DNA from 4 places in the Roseibium sp. ROS1 genome. Region 2 is predicted to be linked to each of the others. Evidence: predicted binding sites of a transcription regulator. Region 2 holds the regulator's gene; each other region holds the start of a gene.
The links. Region 2 encodes LexA, which represses DNA repair genes until DNA is damaged. Its sites were predicted from a motif close to TGTTCNNNNTGTGTTCNG; they were not measured.
Positions count from the first base shown of each region.

Region 1 (4,217 bases), on a different contig from region 2:
AGCACAGAGCATCGTCATCCTGACCGCCGGCATCGATCTGTCGGTCGGCGCGATCATGGTGCTGTCCTCCGTCGTCATGGGGCAGTTCACCTTCCGCTATGGTTTGCCGGTGGAGGTCTCCATCGTCTGCGGCCTTATTTGCGGTACCTTTTGCGGGTATCTCAACGGCTTCCTTGTCGCCATCGTCAAGCTGCCCCCCTTCATCGTGACGCTCGGCATGTGGCAGATCGTGCTTGCCACCAACTTCCTTTATTCGGCCAATGAGACCATTCGGTCGCAGGAAATCGCCGAAGTGGCACCGCTGCTTCAGTTCTTCGGCAACAAGGTCAATGTCGGCGGCGCAGTCTTCACCTACGGCGTCATCTTCATGGTGCTTCTGGTGCTGGTGCTGGCCTACGCCCTGCGTCAGACAGCCTGGGGCAGGCATGTCTACGCCGTTGGCGACGATCCGGAAGCCGCGCAGCTTTCGGGCGTGCAGGTGAAGAAGGTTCTGATATCGGTCTACATGCTGTCCGGGCTTATCTGCGCTTTCGCCGGCTGGGCGATGATCGGCCGCATCGGTTCGGTCTCCCCGACCACGGGTCAGCTTGCCAACATCGAATCCATCACGGCCGTGGTGATCGGCGGCATCTCGCTCTTCGGCGGACGTGGATCCGTGCTCGGCACCCTGTTCGGCGCACTCATCGTCGGTGTGTTCACGCTCAGCCTGCGCCTGCTCGGCGCCGATGCGCAGTGGACCTACCTGCTGATCGGCATCCTCATCATCGGCGCGGTCGCGATCGACCAATGGATCAGAAAGGTATCTGTGTAATGGAACCTGTCCTGCAAGCGCGTAAACTGGTCAAGCGCTACGGCCGTGTCGTGGCCATGGACCGAGCCGATTTCGAACTCTATCCCGGCGAGATCCTCGCCGTGATCGGCGACAACGGGGCCGGCAAATCTACCTTGATCAAGGCTCTCAGCGGAGCCGTGCAGCCTGATGGCGGAGAGATCCTGCTTGATGGCAAGCCCGTCCACTTCACCTCGCCCATCGACGCCCGCGAAGCCGGGATCGAGACGGTGTACCAGACCCTGGCCATGTCCCCTGCCCTGTCGATCACCGACAACATGTTCATGGGTCGTGAGTTGAAGAAACCCGGCTTCCGCGGCACCTGGCTGCGCCAGCTGGACCGAAAGAAGATGGAAGAGATCGCCCGCGAAAAGCTGAACGAACTGGGGCTGCTCACCATTCAGAACATCAACCAGGCCGTTGAAACGCTTTCCGGCGGTCAGCGCCAGGGTGTGGCGGTGGCACGGGCGGCCGCTTTCGGCTCCAAGGTCGTGATCATGGACGAGCCGACCGCCGCTCTCGGCGTCAAGGAAAGCCGGCGCGTGCTGGAGCTGATCAAGGATGTCAGGGCCAGGGGCTTGCCCATCGTGCTGATCAGTCACAACATGCCCCATGTCTTCGAGGTTGCCGACCGAATCCACATTCATCGGCTGGGCAGTCGGGCTTGTGTCATCAAACCGTCGGACTTTTCCATGTCCGATGCGGTGGCGATCATGACCGGAGCCATGGATCCGCCGGACAGCATGGCGGCCTAGGCCAGGGAAGAAAACGGGAGGTGCCTTTCATCCGGCGCCTCCTACCCGGGACCTCATCCCGAAGAGAACCGAAAGGTTCGTCCCGAAAGATGGGCGGCAAATTCAGTGCTTGTGGCCCATCCTTCGAGACGGGCCCATGGTTCTCCTCAGGATGAGGTGGTGGTTTGATAAGCCGCTGTAGGGAGGAGAAAGGTCATTCAACGGGTGCCATTGGCAGGCCTCGTTGGAACCAATAAGGGAACGGGAGACACCGGGTTCAGCACCTCTCCCACCCGAACCCTCATCCTGAGGAGAACCGAAAGGTTCGTCTCGAAGGATGGGCGGCAAAATCAGCGTTTGTGGCCCATCCTTCGAGACGGGCCTATGGCCCTCCTCAGGATGAGGTGGTGGTTTGATGAGCCGTTGTGGGGGCAGAGAAGACACATGCAACGAGCGCCATTGGCGCGCCTCGTTGAAACCAATAAGGTGGCGGGAGACACCGGGTTCAGCCCACTCCTACCCACACCCTCATCCTGAGGAGAACCGAAAGGTTCGTCTCAAAGGATGGGCGGCGAGTTCGGCGCCTTGCGGGCCTCCTTCGGATGAGGCGGTGGTCTCAAAGGCCGCTGCCGCGAAATGACACAAAGCCATGAATCCGCTGTCGATGCGGTTCCTGACAAACGACGAAAGACCAGAACGTATATGTTTTTGATTTGCGGCGAAGCACTGTTCGATCTCTTTGGAGAAGCCGGTTCCGGCGACAGTGTTTCTTTCGACGCCCGTATCGGCGGATCCCCCTTCAACGTGGCCATGGGGCTGGCGCGCCTTGAAGAGGACGCCGGGTTTTTCGGCGGCATTTCGCGCGATGCCCTTGGCGAGCGTCTGGTCCAGAAGTTCCGCAGTGAAGGCGTTTCGGAACGCTATATCCTGAGGACTGATTACCTGACGACGCTCAGCCTCGTCCAGAAGGATGAGCACGGCTCTCCGGCCTATACGTTCTACGGCGAGAACGCGGCTGACCGCATGGTGACCGTCGATGACCTGCCGCAGTTCGACGAACCGCCATTGTTTCTGCACATCGGGTCCTACACGGCACTGGTCGAGCCGGTTTCGGCCGCCTTCAGGGCTCTGATCGAACGCGAGCGAGACCATACGCTGGTCTCCTTCGACCCGAACATACGCCCGACCGTGGTGCCGGACATGGCGCTCTGGCGCCGCAATACGGAAAGCCTTGTTCCGTTGACGGATGTCGTCAAAGTGTCGGACGAAGACCTTGCCCTGATCGCTCCCGGTGAACCTGTCGAAACCATTGCCCGCGCCTGGCTCGGCATGGGGGCTTCGCTGGTCATCGTCACACAGGGCGGCGACGGTGCAACCGCATTTGCCGAAGGCATCGAAGTCAGCCGTCCTGGCATCAAGGTAACCGTTGAAGACACCGTTGGCGCGGGCGACACCTTCCAGGCAGCTCTGCTTGCAGGGTTGAAACATCTAGGTGCAACAGACCGTGATGCGCTTGCAGCCCTTGACGCCGGCCAGCTAAATCGTCTTCTTGACTTCGCTGTCGGGGCAGCTGCCATCACTTGCTCCCGGCGGGGAGCGGATCTGCCGCGCAGGAGCGAACTGGAAAAAGAGTGGTCGGCCCTGAAATGAGGGGCTGACAAGAGAATTAAATCGATTTAAAAGGCAGTCGAAAACGGTCCAGGCCGGAGCGGCCCATCGGACTGGCAGCTGTGAGAAGGGATGTTTTATGGCGGTACGCGTCATTGAAGTTGAAGAATTCGACCTCGTCGTTTTCGGAGCCTCCGGAGACCTCGCCCACCGCAAGCTTCTGCCTGCCCTTTACCACCGCGACGCGGACGGCCAGATGCCGGAAAACGCCCGCATCATCTGCAGTGCCCGCCGGGACTATTCCGACGACGACTATCGCGATTATGCCAAGGCCGCGCTTGAAGAACACGTCAAGGATCTGGACGACGAGCATCTTCAGCAGTTCCTGAAGCGCCTGCGCTACGTCAAGATCGACATCGCCACTGGCGACGGCTTTGAAGATCTGAGAACCATCCTGGACGAACGTCCTGAAGTCATCCGCGCCTTCTATCTTGCAGTCGGCCCGGACCTCTTCGGCACGATCTGCGAGAACCTCGGCCGGATCGGGGTCGTCAACGACCATTCCCGCGTCGTCATGGAAAAACCCATCGGCAAGGACGGCAAGTCCGCCAGGGCGCTCAACGACACGGTCGGTGCGGTGTTCAACGAACACCAGATCTTCCGTATCGACCACTATCTCGGCAAGGAAACGGTGCAGAACCTGATGGCCCTGCGCTTTGCCAATGCCCTGTTCGAGCCGCTGTGGAACGCGGCCCATATCGACCACGTCCAGATCACCGTGGCCGAGTCGCTCGGCACCGGTGGCCGTGCCGGCTACTACGATACCGCAGGTGCCCTGCGCGACATGGTGCAGAACCACATTCTGCAGCTGCTCTGCCTTGTTGCGATGGAGCCGCCGGAAAGCATGAACGCCGACAGCGTGCGCGACGAGAAGCTGAAGGTTCTGAAAGCTCTTGCCCCGATCGACGAGCAGAGCATCGACAAGCTGACCGTGCGCGGCCAGTACCGCGCAGGAGCTTCGGCCGGAGGTGCGGTTCCCGGTTACC
Region 1 is NZ_BAAGIG010000001.1:1,215,929-1,220,145, reverse strand. It holds gene ACYQ6M_RS05510 (ABC transporter permease) at 1-811, shown strand, start outside; gene ACYQ6M_RS05505 (ATP-binding cassette domain-containing protein) at 811-1,584, shown strand; gene ACYQ6M_RS05500 (carbohydrate kinase family protein) at 2,266-3,213, shown strand; gene zwf (glucose-6-phosphate dehydrogenase) at 3,311-4,217, shown strand, end outside.
Region 1: a site for LexA is predicted at 1,998-2,015, ahead of ACYQ6M_RS05500 (carbohydrate kinase family protein). Genes of this name have one in related genera too.

Region 2 (4,217 bases):
CCTTCGCTGCCGTGATCTGCCTGGTCGCCGTATATGACCTGTGGCGGCAGCGAGATCGTTCCCTGTCATCTGGTGAAAGACTGTCCGGATGGGGCATGGCGACTTGTCTTTACCTCGGCAAGTGGGTTGCAGGGCTGTTTGTCACCGCATTGGTCGCAGGGCTGGCGACCGGCATTATAGGAGCTCATCACTTCAGCCGCATTGCGCCCTATGGCCTTGTCGGCAACTTGCTGGGAATGCCGGTGTTTTCACTTGTTGTGATGCCGATGGGAGTATTTGCATTCGTTCTGATGCCCTTCGGCCTTGCGGCTCTCCCTCTGGCTGTCATGTCTTTCGGAGTTTCACTTCTGTTGAAGGTTGCTTCCTTTACCGCAGCCCTTGATGCCGGCGGCGGAACTTCCGGAAGGCTCGACGGGGCTGCTGCATTGCTGTTGCTATCATCATTATTTGCCGGATTGTTGGTGCCTGGCAGAAAGCGTGTGCTCGCAGGAGTGCCTCTCGTCGCAGGAATATTGATTGTTCTCACCAGCCGGCCTCCGGATATCCAGATTGCTGCAAGCGGCTCTCGAATTGCTGCCCGCGATGAAACGGGAATTTTGCGCTACGCAGCAAGGGGAAGATCGTTTGCAAGTGATCTCTGGCTGCAGTCGGAAGGAGTGAGGAATGATGCGATCTTGTCGCGCAAGATGAAATCGCCTCAAAGAAATTGCGATGAGGACGGTTGTGTCATCAGGGCCTACGTCAATTCAGAGGACGCAGAACGGTTGGATGGCAGGCAATCGTTTCTTGCAATCGCGCAGCCAAAGACATTTGAAGCGTTTCAGCTGGATTGCCGATATGCCGATTTGGTCGTGACCGATCTTGTCGCTCCGGAGAGCTGCGGTGCAGCCCTCGTTCTGGATCACGGTACGCGCACCGAACGTGGTGCCGTCTCCATCTGGCTATCGCCCGGTGATTTCAGCGAGGCCGCGAATGCTACGAGCGGTGCCAGTGGACCGGGCCATCCGCCAAACGAAAATCTGAAAATCGGGAAACTGAAGTTTGCCATCCCTGACCCACCGCGCCCCTGGCATCAGCAGGGAACGGTAACAAGAGACAGCCTGCGTCTAGCCGAGCGCGCCTCGGTGGCCGAAGCGCGCGCAGAGGAGTGACTGGTCAGTACTGACGAAACAGGGCAACGAGGCGGCCCTGAACACGAACGCGGCCGGGACCGAAGATCCTGGTTTCATATGCCGGGTTGGCTGCTTCAAGAGCGATGGAAGCGCCTTTCTTGCGCAGCCGTTTCAAGGTGGCTTCTTCATCGTCCACGAGTGCAACCACGATGTCGCCACTGTCGGCGCTGTCGGTCCGGCGGATAAGAACGGTATCACCGTCCAGAATGCCCGCCTCAATCATGGAATCACCACGAACCTCCAGCGCGTAGTGTTCCCCGCGACCAAGCAGGTCCTGCGGCACTGTGATGGTATGGCTGTGTGTTTGAATGGCCTCGATGGGCACGCCGGCTGCAATGCGGCCCATGACGGGAATTTCCGTAACACTGGACACTGGCACCGGTGCAGCTTTTTCCGGCTCCGGTTTGCCGAGTGAGCCTTCAATGATTTCAGGTGAGAAGCTGCCTCTTGGTCGTGGAGCGCCCAAGCCGGGTGCGATGGAGTCCGGAAGACGAACAACCTCCATGGCTCTGGCCCGGTTTGGCAGGCGCCGGATGAAGCCACGTTCTTCAAGCGCGGTGATCAGGCGGTGAATGCCGGACTTGGAGCGCAGGTCGAGCGCATCCTTCATTTCGTCGAAAGACGGCGGCACACCGGTTTCTTTCAGTCTTTCGTGAATGAACATGAGCAGTTCGTACTGCTTGCGCGTCAGCATGTAGGCGTCCCCTGACCGAGAAAACATCTGGTACAAATCAAGAACATGGTACCTGTTCTCATTGTGTTCTGCAAGGGTAAATGTTCTCTTACTGTTCTTGGCTTCGAACAAGTTGCCGTATTCAATCCGTCTCCGATATCGGATTTAGGTCGTCCTTCGATCCGGTCATGATCAGCAGTTCACAGGTGATCAAAGTCGGCGCGCCACCAGCGGTGAGAATGCCCCGATGCAGTCCACCTTCGAGATCGACGGCGCGGATTGGGACGCAAAGCTCTTGCTCCGGTTTCGCGCCAGCGTTTGCAGACAGGAGTATCTCGGAGATCAGACCTGTCATCGGCTGGGCATCGCGGAACGCTGCTCCGGCCAGACTGCCCAGTCCATAGACTTCGAAGGAGGGTGCTTTCAGCTCTTTTGCGAGTTCTTGGATGCTGTCCGTCAGGTCGGCAAACGGAGCGAGTGTGGTGATAAGCGCATTGTAGTCGGTTGTCCGTGACTGTTCGTCATCCTGTTGCACACGAAACAGCGTGAATTCGGTTTCCGGATCCAGCGATGCCACGAACGCTGCGCCTTGCAGGCCGTACCCTTTGATAGCCCCCTGATGCGCAACCTTCAGCGTATGCGGCAGTAAGTGGCCAAGGTGCTCGACTTCTTCCTCGTGCCAATAAGCGTGTACATGAGCGAACCATTCACCATCTCGTATCCCGAGAATGGCAACTGCGGACTCCAGCGTTGCGCCTTTCGAAGAGTGCGTGTCGCTGTACCAGGCTGCATGTCGGTCATCGATTGCACAGGCAGGCATTACGAAGTCGAACGCTTCGAGCGTGAGCCCGGAAAGATCGAGAACGGCGGAGCTCAGTCCTTGGTGCGTGGCGAAGCGGCCCAGCGCCTCCAGCAAGGGAGTTTGCTCTGCCAGGGAGATTTCCAATGGTTTCGCCAGACATCTGGCATGTGGGAGCCGATTGATGGCAGAAGGGCCGGGATGACGAATGTCGGACAGAGATCTGGGGGCGGGCCGTCTCACAACAGGCCTTTCTCGGTCAAATGCTCCCGCACCAGTTTCTTGGTGATCTTGCCATAGGCGCTTGTCGGCATTCCGGGAATGAAGAGATAACGTGCAGGCATCTTGTAGCGGGCGATCTTGCCGTTCAGATAGTCGCTGAGTTCCTGAGGGTCGGGTGACTTGTCTGGGGCAGCCACACAAACGGCTAGGCCGACTTCGCCCCATTGCCTGTCCGGAATGCCGAGAATTGCGACCTCGGAAATATCCGGATGTGTAAGCAGCACTTCCTCGACTTCCTTCGGGTAGACGTTGGAGCCACCAGAAATGTACATGTCCGACGCTCGGCCTGTCAGGAAGAGGTAGCGCTGTACATCCATGTGACCGATGTCTCCGGTGCGGAACCAGCCGTTCCGGAAAGACTTCTGGTTGGCGTCTTCGTCTTCCAGATAGCCAGCACAGACTGCCGAACCGATGACGCAAACTTCACCCGTTTCATTGGGGGGTAGATGATTGCCATCCTCGTCCTGGATCGAAACCTCTATACCCGTGCGCTCCGTACCGCATGTGCCGCTGCGTGTCTCAGGTCCATCCTCCAGAAAATGATCCTGTGGCCGTAGCACGGTGATGTTTCCGGTGACCTCGCCAAGTCCGTAGTATTGAACCAGAACGTGCCCCAATTTCTGGAGTGCCAGCTTCTGATCCTCCCTGTACATGGGAGCCCCCGCATAAATGACGTGACGAAGGCTCGAGTGATCGTACTGATCGACAGAAGGGTCTTCCACCAGGCGTTTGACGATTGTGGGAACGGTGAAGAGATTGCTGACCTTGTGTTTTTCGATCAACTCGAATGCAGTCGAAGGATTGAAGCCACCTCCGGGCAGGAGAACATGTGTGGAACCAACTGATAGCTGGGCAATCAGTTGCAACCCTGCACCGTGTGACAATGGAGCTATGACCAGCGACGCATCGCGCTCCGTCGTCCCGGGCAACAGGTCTGCCATGTAGTTGACGCAAACGAATCCGATCTGCCCGTGACTGAGGACAACCGCCTTCGGGCGGCCAGTCGAGCCTGAGGTGAAGAACAGCCAACAGGGATCGTTATAGTCCACTGCCTCGTTCTGCAGGACCTGTCCCTGGTAACGGGAGAGGAGATCCTCATAGCTTGTGCCAAAGTCGCTGGCTCCAATTGTAATGCATCGTGTCAGCTGATCTCTGGCGTTTCGCACTGCATCGGCCTGAGCACCAAAATCAGCGTCACACAGGAAAACCTTCGCCTTCGCTTTTACCGCAGCATAGGCCGTCTCGCCCGGAGCCTGTCTGAAATTGCAGGGAACCCAGATGGCTCCCAGAC
Region 2 is NZ_BAAGIG010000002.1:1,497,129-1,501,345, reverse strand. It holds gene ACYQ6M_RS14945 (ComEC/Rec2 family competence protein) at 1-1,151, shown strand, start outside; gene lexA (transcriptional repressor LexA) at 1,156-1,866, opposite strand; gene ACYQ6M_RS14935 (hypothetical protein) at 1,988-2,791, opposite strand; gene ACYQ6M_RS14930 (acyl-CoA synthetase) at 2,884-4,217, opposite strand, start outside.

Region 3 (4,217 bases), on a different contig from region 2:
ATGGCAACGTCGAAGGTCGCGCCACCCCAGCATTCCAGCGAGAACAGGCTCGGCAGACCGGCTGCATAGGCATCCGCGATGTTGACGATATCGTGGGTCCGCATGCGGGTTGCCAGCAGCGACTGGTGCGCATCGCGCATGGTCGTGTCGGTCACCAGCGTCCGCTTCTGGTCCTTCATCCAGTCGGCAAAACCCTTCGGACCCAATTCGTCCAGCAACTGGCGTGTGCCGGAGGGCTTGGCATCGCCAAAGTTCGGGATGACGGGCGCGGCCACATCCTTCGGCGGACGTGCGCGGCTCTTGGTTTCCGGATGACCGTTCACCGAAACGTCGGCGATATAGGTCAGGAGCTTGGTTGCGCGGTCCTGACGCTTGGTCTGCTCGAACAGGGCCGGCGTCTCGTCGATGAAACGGGTCGTGTAGTTGTTGGCCTTGAAGTCGGCGTGGCTGATGATGTTCTCCAGGAACACCAGGTTTGTCGCCACACCGCGGATACGGAATTCGCGCAGGGCGCGGTCCATGCGCTTGCGGGCGTCTTCCGCCGTCGGAGCCCAGGCCGTGACCTTTTCAAGAAGCGGATCGTAGAAACGGGTGATCACCGCACCGGAATACGCCGTGCCGCCGTCCAGACGGATGCCGAAGCCCGTCGCCCCGCGATAGGCGGTGATGCGCCCGTAATCCGGAATGAAGTTCTGCTCCGGATCTTCCGTCGTGATGCGGCACTGCAGGGCATGGCCGTTGAGACGGATCTTGTCCTGGGAGGGAACGCCGCTTTCCGGCGTGCCGATCTTCTCGCCTTCGCAGATCTTGATCTGTGCCTGGACGATGTCGATGCCGGTGACCTCTTCCGTCACCGTGTGTTCCACCTGAACGCGCGGGTTCACTTCAATGAAGTAGATGGCACCGGTGTCGGCATCCATCAGGAACTCGACCGTGCCGGCGCCGCGGTAATTCACGGCCCGGCCGATCTTCAGACCATATTCACAGAGCTCGGCCCGCTTTTCGGCCGAAAGATACGGCGCCGGAGCGCGCTCGACCACCTTCTGGTGGCGGCGCTGGATGGAACAGTCGCGCTCGAACAGATGAACCACGTTCTCGCCGTCACCCAGGATCTGAACTTCAACGTGGCGCGCCCGCTGGACCAGTTTCTCCAGATAGATCTCGTCCTTGCCGAATGCCGCCATGGCTTCGCGCTTGGCCGCCAGAACTTCCTTGGCCAGGGTCGCTTCGTCCGGAATGACGCGCATGCCGCGGCCACCACCGCCCCAGGAGGCCTTCAGCATGACCGGGTAGCCGATCTCGGCGGACTGGCGCTTGATTTCGTCCATGTCGTCCGGCAGCGGGTCCGTTGCCGGCATCACCGGCACACCCGCCTCGATGGCCAGATTGCGCGCGGCCACCTTGTTGCCCAGGCGGCGCATGGTTTCGGACTTCGGCCCAATGAAGGTGATGCCGGCTTGTTCGCAGGCATCCACGAATTCCGGGCTTTCGGACAGAAGGCCGTAACCGGGGTGAATGGCGTCTGCACCGGAGAGTTTGGCAACGCGGATAATCTCGTCGATGGAGAGGTACGCCTCGATCGGCCCGAGCCCCTTGCCGACCTGATACGCTTCGTCGGACTTGAACCGGTGCAATGCCAGTTTGTCCTGCTCGGCATAGATCGCAACGGTCTTCATGCCCAGCTCGTTGGCGGCACGGAACACCCGGATCGCGATTTCAGATCGGTTAGCAACGAGAATTTTTGTTATCGCCAAACGCCTTCTCCCCCTAATTTTACGCAAAACGAAAAGCCAGTTTCGGCAAGATTTCTACTTTGGTCGGAGGCGCTTGAAAAGGGGCAGAAGCTATGTCCTTTTTTTAACTTGGAAAATAATTTTGCGTCTGCGCCCGTAACTGTAGGAAAACGAACACTAATTCGATTGAACCCCAGATCCTCCCGGACTTTTTGAAAAAAGTGCAGCGCAGCAATTTTAAGATCGGGACAGGCACCGAAACCGCAAAAACCGGCTTGCGTGGCTGCTGACCATTTCGGGACACATTCCTGTCTGCAAGACAAATTCACCCTCAGGACCGCCCAACTGCGTAGACACCGCTCTACCGGAAACCCACTAGATCTTGTGAGAACAAATCCGCAACCTTTATGAATCAGCGATTCGTCCAAGATTCGTTCACCCTGTGTCCCCGGGTAAACGGCATTCTCCCTCCGGCGATGATACGCGTTTATGGAAAATTAATCATTGACAGAGATTCGAGGCAAATCAGCCACAACCGCGCAGAACGACTCAACCTCTTGACCAGATTCAGGATTTTGTGGCTCTACCCACCTTGCAAACCACATGTCGTAGGGAACAAATCCTGAATCGCCCGGAGTCGCCGATTCGGTTTCGGTTTGTTCCAGAGTCGTTCTCCACAACATATTTCAACCGTCAAAAACCTGACCGGCTGGCCAAAAGAATAAGGACATGCCCGCCCCGGCTGTGCTAGACACGCGACACCAGATATAGGCGCCATCCGTTTGCGCCGATCCGAAGAAAGCCGATCACAAGCCTCCCCATGCCCCGTCCCCAGACCCTGCCGCTGCCGCCGTCTGCCCGGTCCCGCACTGTGACGGCCGTGCTCGGACCGACCAATACCGGCAAGACCCACCTCGCCATTGAACGCATGCTGGCCCAGCCTTCAGGGCTGATAGGGCTGCCGCTGCGCCTGCTCGCGCGTGAAGTCTATAACCGTGTTGCCGACCGCGCGGGTCCGGAAGCGGTGGCGCTGGTCACCGGCGAAGAAAAGATCGTCCCGAAGAACCCGCGGTTCTGGGTCTCGACGGTTGAGGCCATGCCGCTGGACCTGAAGACGGATTTCGTCGCCATCGACGAAGTGCAGCTGGCGGGCAACCTCGATCGCGGTCATGTCTTCACCGACCGCATCCTGAATGTTCGCGGTCAATCCGAAACGCTCCTGCTGGGTGCGGCGACCGCACGCCCGCTGCTGGAAAAACTGCTGCCGGGCATCAATGTGGTCACGCGGCCGCGCATGTCCGTGCTGGAATATGCGGGCTCCAAGAAGGTCTCGCGCCTGCCGGCCCGTTCGGCCATCGTCGCCTTCTCGTCAGACGAAGTTTATTCCATTGCAGAGCTCATCCGTCGCCAACGCGGCGGGGCGGCCGTGGTGCTTGGCTCGCTGAGCCCGCGCACGCGCAATGCGCAAGTGGAACTGTTCCAGAACGGCGATGTCGATCACCTGGTCGCGACCGACGCCATCGGCATGGGGCTGAACCTCGATGTCCATCACATTGCCTTTGCGGGTAACCGCAAATATGACGGCTACCAGTACCGCCAGCTGACCGCCTCGGAGATGGGTCAGATTGCCGGACGGGCTGGCCGCCACACCAAGGATGGCACCTTTGGCGTGACCGGACGGGTCGATCCGTTGGACGACGACCTGGTCGAACAGATCGAAAGCCACCACTTCGACAGCCTGAAAGTGCTGCAATGGCGCAACAGTGCGCTGGATTTTTCGTCGGCAAACGCCTTGCGCTCAAGCCTCGACATGGTGCCGCGTGAAGAGGGTCTCGCAAGGGCACCCATTGGCGACGACATCACTGCTCTTGAACATTTATTGCGCGATCCCGCAATATCCGGCATGGCAAAGGGCGGAAATGCGGTCGAATTGTTATGGGACGTGTGTCAGGTCCCCGACTATCGTAAGATCGCCCCGGCGAACCACGCAGAGTTGCTCAACACCATTTACACCCACCTGATGCAGGACAATGCGATTGCCGATGACTGGTTCTCGCGTCAATTGGCCTTCGCAGACCGCACAGATGGTGATATCGACACTCTCGCAAACCGGATTGCACACATCCGGACCTGGACCTATGTCGCCAACCGTCCCGACTGGCTGGCCGATCCGGCCCACTGGCAGGGCGAGACGCGCGACATAGAAGACAAACTATCTGACGCCCTTCACGAGCGGCTGACGCAGCGGTTCGTGGATCGGCGTACAAGTGTATTGATGCGACGTTTGAGAGAGAACGCAATGCTGGAAGCGGAAATTACATCGAGCGGCGATGTGCTCGTGGAAGGTCAGCACATCGGGAATCTGCTTGGCTTCCGGTTTGCCCCTGACGCGGCAGCTGAAGGACCGGACGGCAAGACCGTGCGTGCCGCAGCCCAAAAGGCCCTGACCACCGAAATCGAATCCCGTGCGGACAAGCTCGGCAA
Region 3 is NZ_BAAGIG010000004.1:345,706-349,922, reverse strand. It holds gene pyc (pyruvate carboxylase) at 1-1,754, opposite strand, end outside; gene ACYQ6M_RS24375 (helicase-related protein) at 2,554-4,217, shown strand, end outside.
Region 3: a site for LexA is predicted at 2,391-2,408, ahead of ACYQ6M_RS24375 (helicase-related protein). Genes of this name have one in related genera too.

Region 4 (4,217 bases), on a different contig from region 2:
GCTCAACGAGGACCGGATTGGGCGAGTGGTCGAGCGTAGCTCCCGAAACGCTGTCGACACCGACGCCGATAACGCCGCCGATCAGCACGTTGCCCGCCATGCCGGCGACGCCGCCGGGGGCAACCTTGGTGTTCACCTCGACGGTCTGGGTCTTGTAGCCTTCCTTGGAAACCGTAACGGTGAATTCCTGTTTGCGGGACACCTGGAGCGAGCAGGGGGACGTGTTGCAGGTGAGGCCGATGGACGTGGCGATCTGCGCTCCTTCCGGCGAAGCGTAGACCTTCACGGTCTCATTGGTGCCGCGTGTCGCGGTGGCGCAAGCCGACAAGCCAAGCGCAAGCGCCAGGCACAACAGTTTGTTTGTTTTCATGTAAATAGCTTCCCAGCCGAGTGAAACGAAAGTGGCGTAGACCTAGCCGAACCGAAATTCTTTGCAAATCTGTTTTTCAAGGTATGGTTGAAAGATGCGCTCACTGCCACCCGATATTCACGTGCTCTCCCTGCAAAACCAGCCTTTGTTTCTGGTTACGACCCGAATACTCTAGTCCTCCTCGGGCGTATGTTGGGTAGCGCCATAGGCTAGGGAAAGCTATATCCGAGTGTGATAAGCGCACAGAGGTGCGTGCACTCAATATGTGAATGATATTCAGTGATTAACCGATGAATTTGATAGTAGAGTTTGCTTTTTTTGTATGTTTTTTTCTGTTTGCAATCTTAGGCGCCGCAGCGGGAGCTAATTTTAACAATTTTCTTAGCGGAAAAAATGAAGACAATCTTATTTTCAACGCCATATCCTACATCCCGGTTGGAATTTTGAAGCTTCTAGGGGTGAGGCGAGGCCCTTTTAATACTTTTATTTGCAGTTCAATATTGACGCTTTGCGTGTTCTTTTTTGCCTGGGTTGTTCTGCACCCTTTTAGTTTGATTTGAATAGCCTGTTTAGCTGCAGTTGCCCAAAGAACTGCAGTTCAGTCGCTGGTTACCCTAAACCCAAAATTCGATTTTGAGGCATGGCACCAAAGGTCTTGGATAGGCTCAAACGCAGCATAAGCGGTTGTCTGAATATTCACCTGCATTACGAAATCCCCCCGACGCAGTTTCGACAATCAGCCAGATGCGCAGCTGCAATACCTCCATGGAGCTAGTGTATGCTGTGAGACGACGCGCATAGCGCAATGTGGTGATGGGGCGTCGTTTGTCTACGGCTATCAGTGTAGGCGCCGGTGATTCTGCCCGATCGCGGAATCACGGGATGTTCCGATCAATAGATTACGCTAGGTAAGTTTTAAAATCGATAAGTGAGAACATATTGGAAACAAACAGCCATTTTCATTTTAATACCAATCGGTTTTGCAGACTTGTCAAATGAGAACAAAATGTGTACAAAGGCTCTCATTGAAACGGCGCGTCCATCGTGGAATAAGGAGCGTAAGCCATGTCGCAAAGTACACTTCGTCTCGTAGAAAGCAGCCAGATGGATAAGACAAAAGCGCTGGACGCAGCGCTCAGCCAAATCGAACGCGCCTTCGGCAAAGGCTCCATCATGAAGATGGGTCAGGGCCAGGTGGTTGAGGTGCAAGCCGTCTCGACCGGGTCTCTCGGACTTGATATTGCGCTCGGGATCGGCGGTCTGCCGCGCGGCCGTATCGTCGAGATTTACGGGCCGGAGTCTTCGGGTAAAACCACGCTTGCCCTGCATGCGGTTGCCGAAGCCCAGAAGACCGGTGGTATCTGCGCCTTTGTCGATGCGGAGCACGCGCTGGATCCGATCTATGCGCGCAAGCTTGGCGTCGATATCGACAATCTGCTGATTTCCCAGCCGGACGCCGGTGAACAGGCACTGGAAATTGCCGATACGCTGGTGCGCTCCGGCGCCATTGATGTTCTGGTCATCGACTCGGTTGCGGCATTGACACCGAAGGCAGAACTCGAAGGCGAGATGGGCGACAGCCTGCCGGGCATGCAGGCCCGTCTGATGAGCCAGGCTCTTCGCAAACTGACCGCGTCGATTTCCAAGTCGAAGTGCATGGTGATCTTCATCAACCAGATCCGCATGAAGATCGGTGTCATGTTCGGTTCGCCGGAAACCACGACCGGCGGTAACGCGCTCAAGTTCTATGCCTCCGTCCGTCTGGATATCCGCCGTATCGGTGCGATCAAGGACCGGGACGAAGTCGTCGGCAACCAGACCCGCGTGAAAGTCGTCAAGAACAAGCTTGCGCCTCCTTTCCGTCAGGTGGAATTCGACATCGTCTATGGTGAAGGTGTCTCCAAGACCGGCGAACTCATCGACCTTGGCGTCAAGGGCAACATCGTTGAAAAGTCGGGTGCCTGGTTCTCCTACAACAGCCAGCGTCTTGGCCAGGGCCGGGAAAACGCCAAGCAGTTTCTGAAGGACAATCCGGAAATTGCCGATGAAATCGAACTGGCGATCCGCCAGAACGCCGGCCTGATCGCCGATGCGATCATCGATCCGGACGCTGCATCGGAAGAAGCAGAGGACTGATCCTCAGGTTCCGATCTCCGTCTGCAAGAGCTCCGGACGTTTGTCCGGTCTTCCAAGGGCCTCTTTCCGCACTCCGGAAGGGGGCCTTTTGCTTTTCGGGACCCGCAACGGAGCGAAATTGGAAGAGGTCAGATCCTGTCGGATCGATTGTCCTGCGCGTGAGGGCAGCCTTCATTCCGGAAATCGCGTGTTTCCCGGCAGCTTTCCGTTAGGTCGGGCCCGTGCAACCGCTGGACAGGGTTGGAGGTGAAAGTTAAAAGGCTGTTCCGGCGCGGATCGGCGACCCAGATCCAGCGCCTTCAAGATTTACAACAGGCCCTCATATGCGGGGCTGTGACCGATGCGAGATCCGAATGACCGGCGTAAATGAAATCCGCTCTGCCTTTCTGGACTATTTCAAGACAAACGGCCACGAAGTGGTCGAGTCCGGGCCGCTGGTGCCGCGTAACGATCCGACGCTGATGTTTGCGAACGCGGGCATGAACCAGTTCAAGAACGTGTTCACCGGTCTGGAAAAGCGCGACTATTCCCGTGCGGTCACGGCGCAGAAATGCGTTCGCGCCGGCGGCAAGCATAACGACCTGGATAATGTCGGTTACACTGCGCGCCACCACACCTTCTTCGAGATGCTGGGCAACTTCTCCTTTGGTGACTATTTCAAGGACCAGGCGATCGAACTGGCCTGGAACCTCGTCAACAAGGAATTCGGCCTTCCGAAGGACAAGCTGCTGGTAACCGTCTTTGCCGAAGACGATCAGGCGTTCGATCTGTGGAAGAAGATCGCAGGTCTCAGTGAAGACCGGATCATCCGCATCGCGACGTCGGACAATTTCTGGTCCATGGGCGATACCGGTCCGTGCGGCCCCTGTTCTGAAATCTTCTACGACCATGGCGACCACATCTGGGGCGGCCCTCCGGGCTCTGCGGAAGAAGATGGCGACCGGTTCATCGAGATCTGGAACCTCGTCTTCATGCAGTACGAACAGACGCCGGAAAAGCGTCTCGACCTGCCGCGTCCGTCCATCGACACCGGCATGGGCATCGAACGGATCGCCGCCGTCATGCAGGGCGTCCACAACAACTACGACATCGACCTCTTCAGGGCACTGATCGCGGCGTCCGTCAACGCAACGGGTGTGGAAGCGGAAGGCGACGCCACCGGCAGCCACCGCGTGATTGCCGACCACTTGCGCTCCACGAGCTTCCTGATTGCCGATGGCGTGCTCCCGTCCAACGAGGGCCGCGGCTATGTGCTGCGCCGGATCATGCGCCGCGGCATGCGCCATGCCCATCTTCTGGGGGCAAGCGAACCGCTGATGCACAAGCTGGTTCCGGCGCTGGTGCGTGAAATGGGCCGTGCCTATCCGGAGCTGAGCCGCGCTGAAGATCTGATCACCGAAACGCTGAAGCTGGAAGAAACGCGTTTCCGCAAGACGCTGGAGCGTGGCCTCGGCCTGCTCGACACCGCAACCGAAGGCCTTGAGGCTGGGGGGCGTCTGGATGGGGAAACCGCGTTCAAGCTCTACGATACTTACGGCTTCCCGCTGGATCTGACCCAGGACGCGCTCAGAACGCGTGACATTTCGGTTGATACGGATGGCTTCGATGCTGCAATGGAGCGCCAGAAAGCGGAAGCCCGTGCGGCCTGGTCCGGGTCTGGCAGCGCTGCGACGGAGGCAGTCTGGTTCGCGCTGAAGGAAAAGCACGGCGC
Region 4 is NZ_BAAGIG010000001.1:1,415,346-1,419,562, forward strand. It holds gene ACYQ6M_RS06415 (translation initiation factor 2) at 1-370, opposite strand, end outside; gene recA (recombinase RecA) at 1,436-2,506, shown strand; gene alaS (alanine--tRNA ligase) at 2,860-4,217, shown strand, end outside.
Region 4: a site for LexA is predicted at 1,301-1,318, ahead of recA (recombinase RecA). Genes of this name have one in related genera too.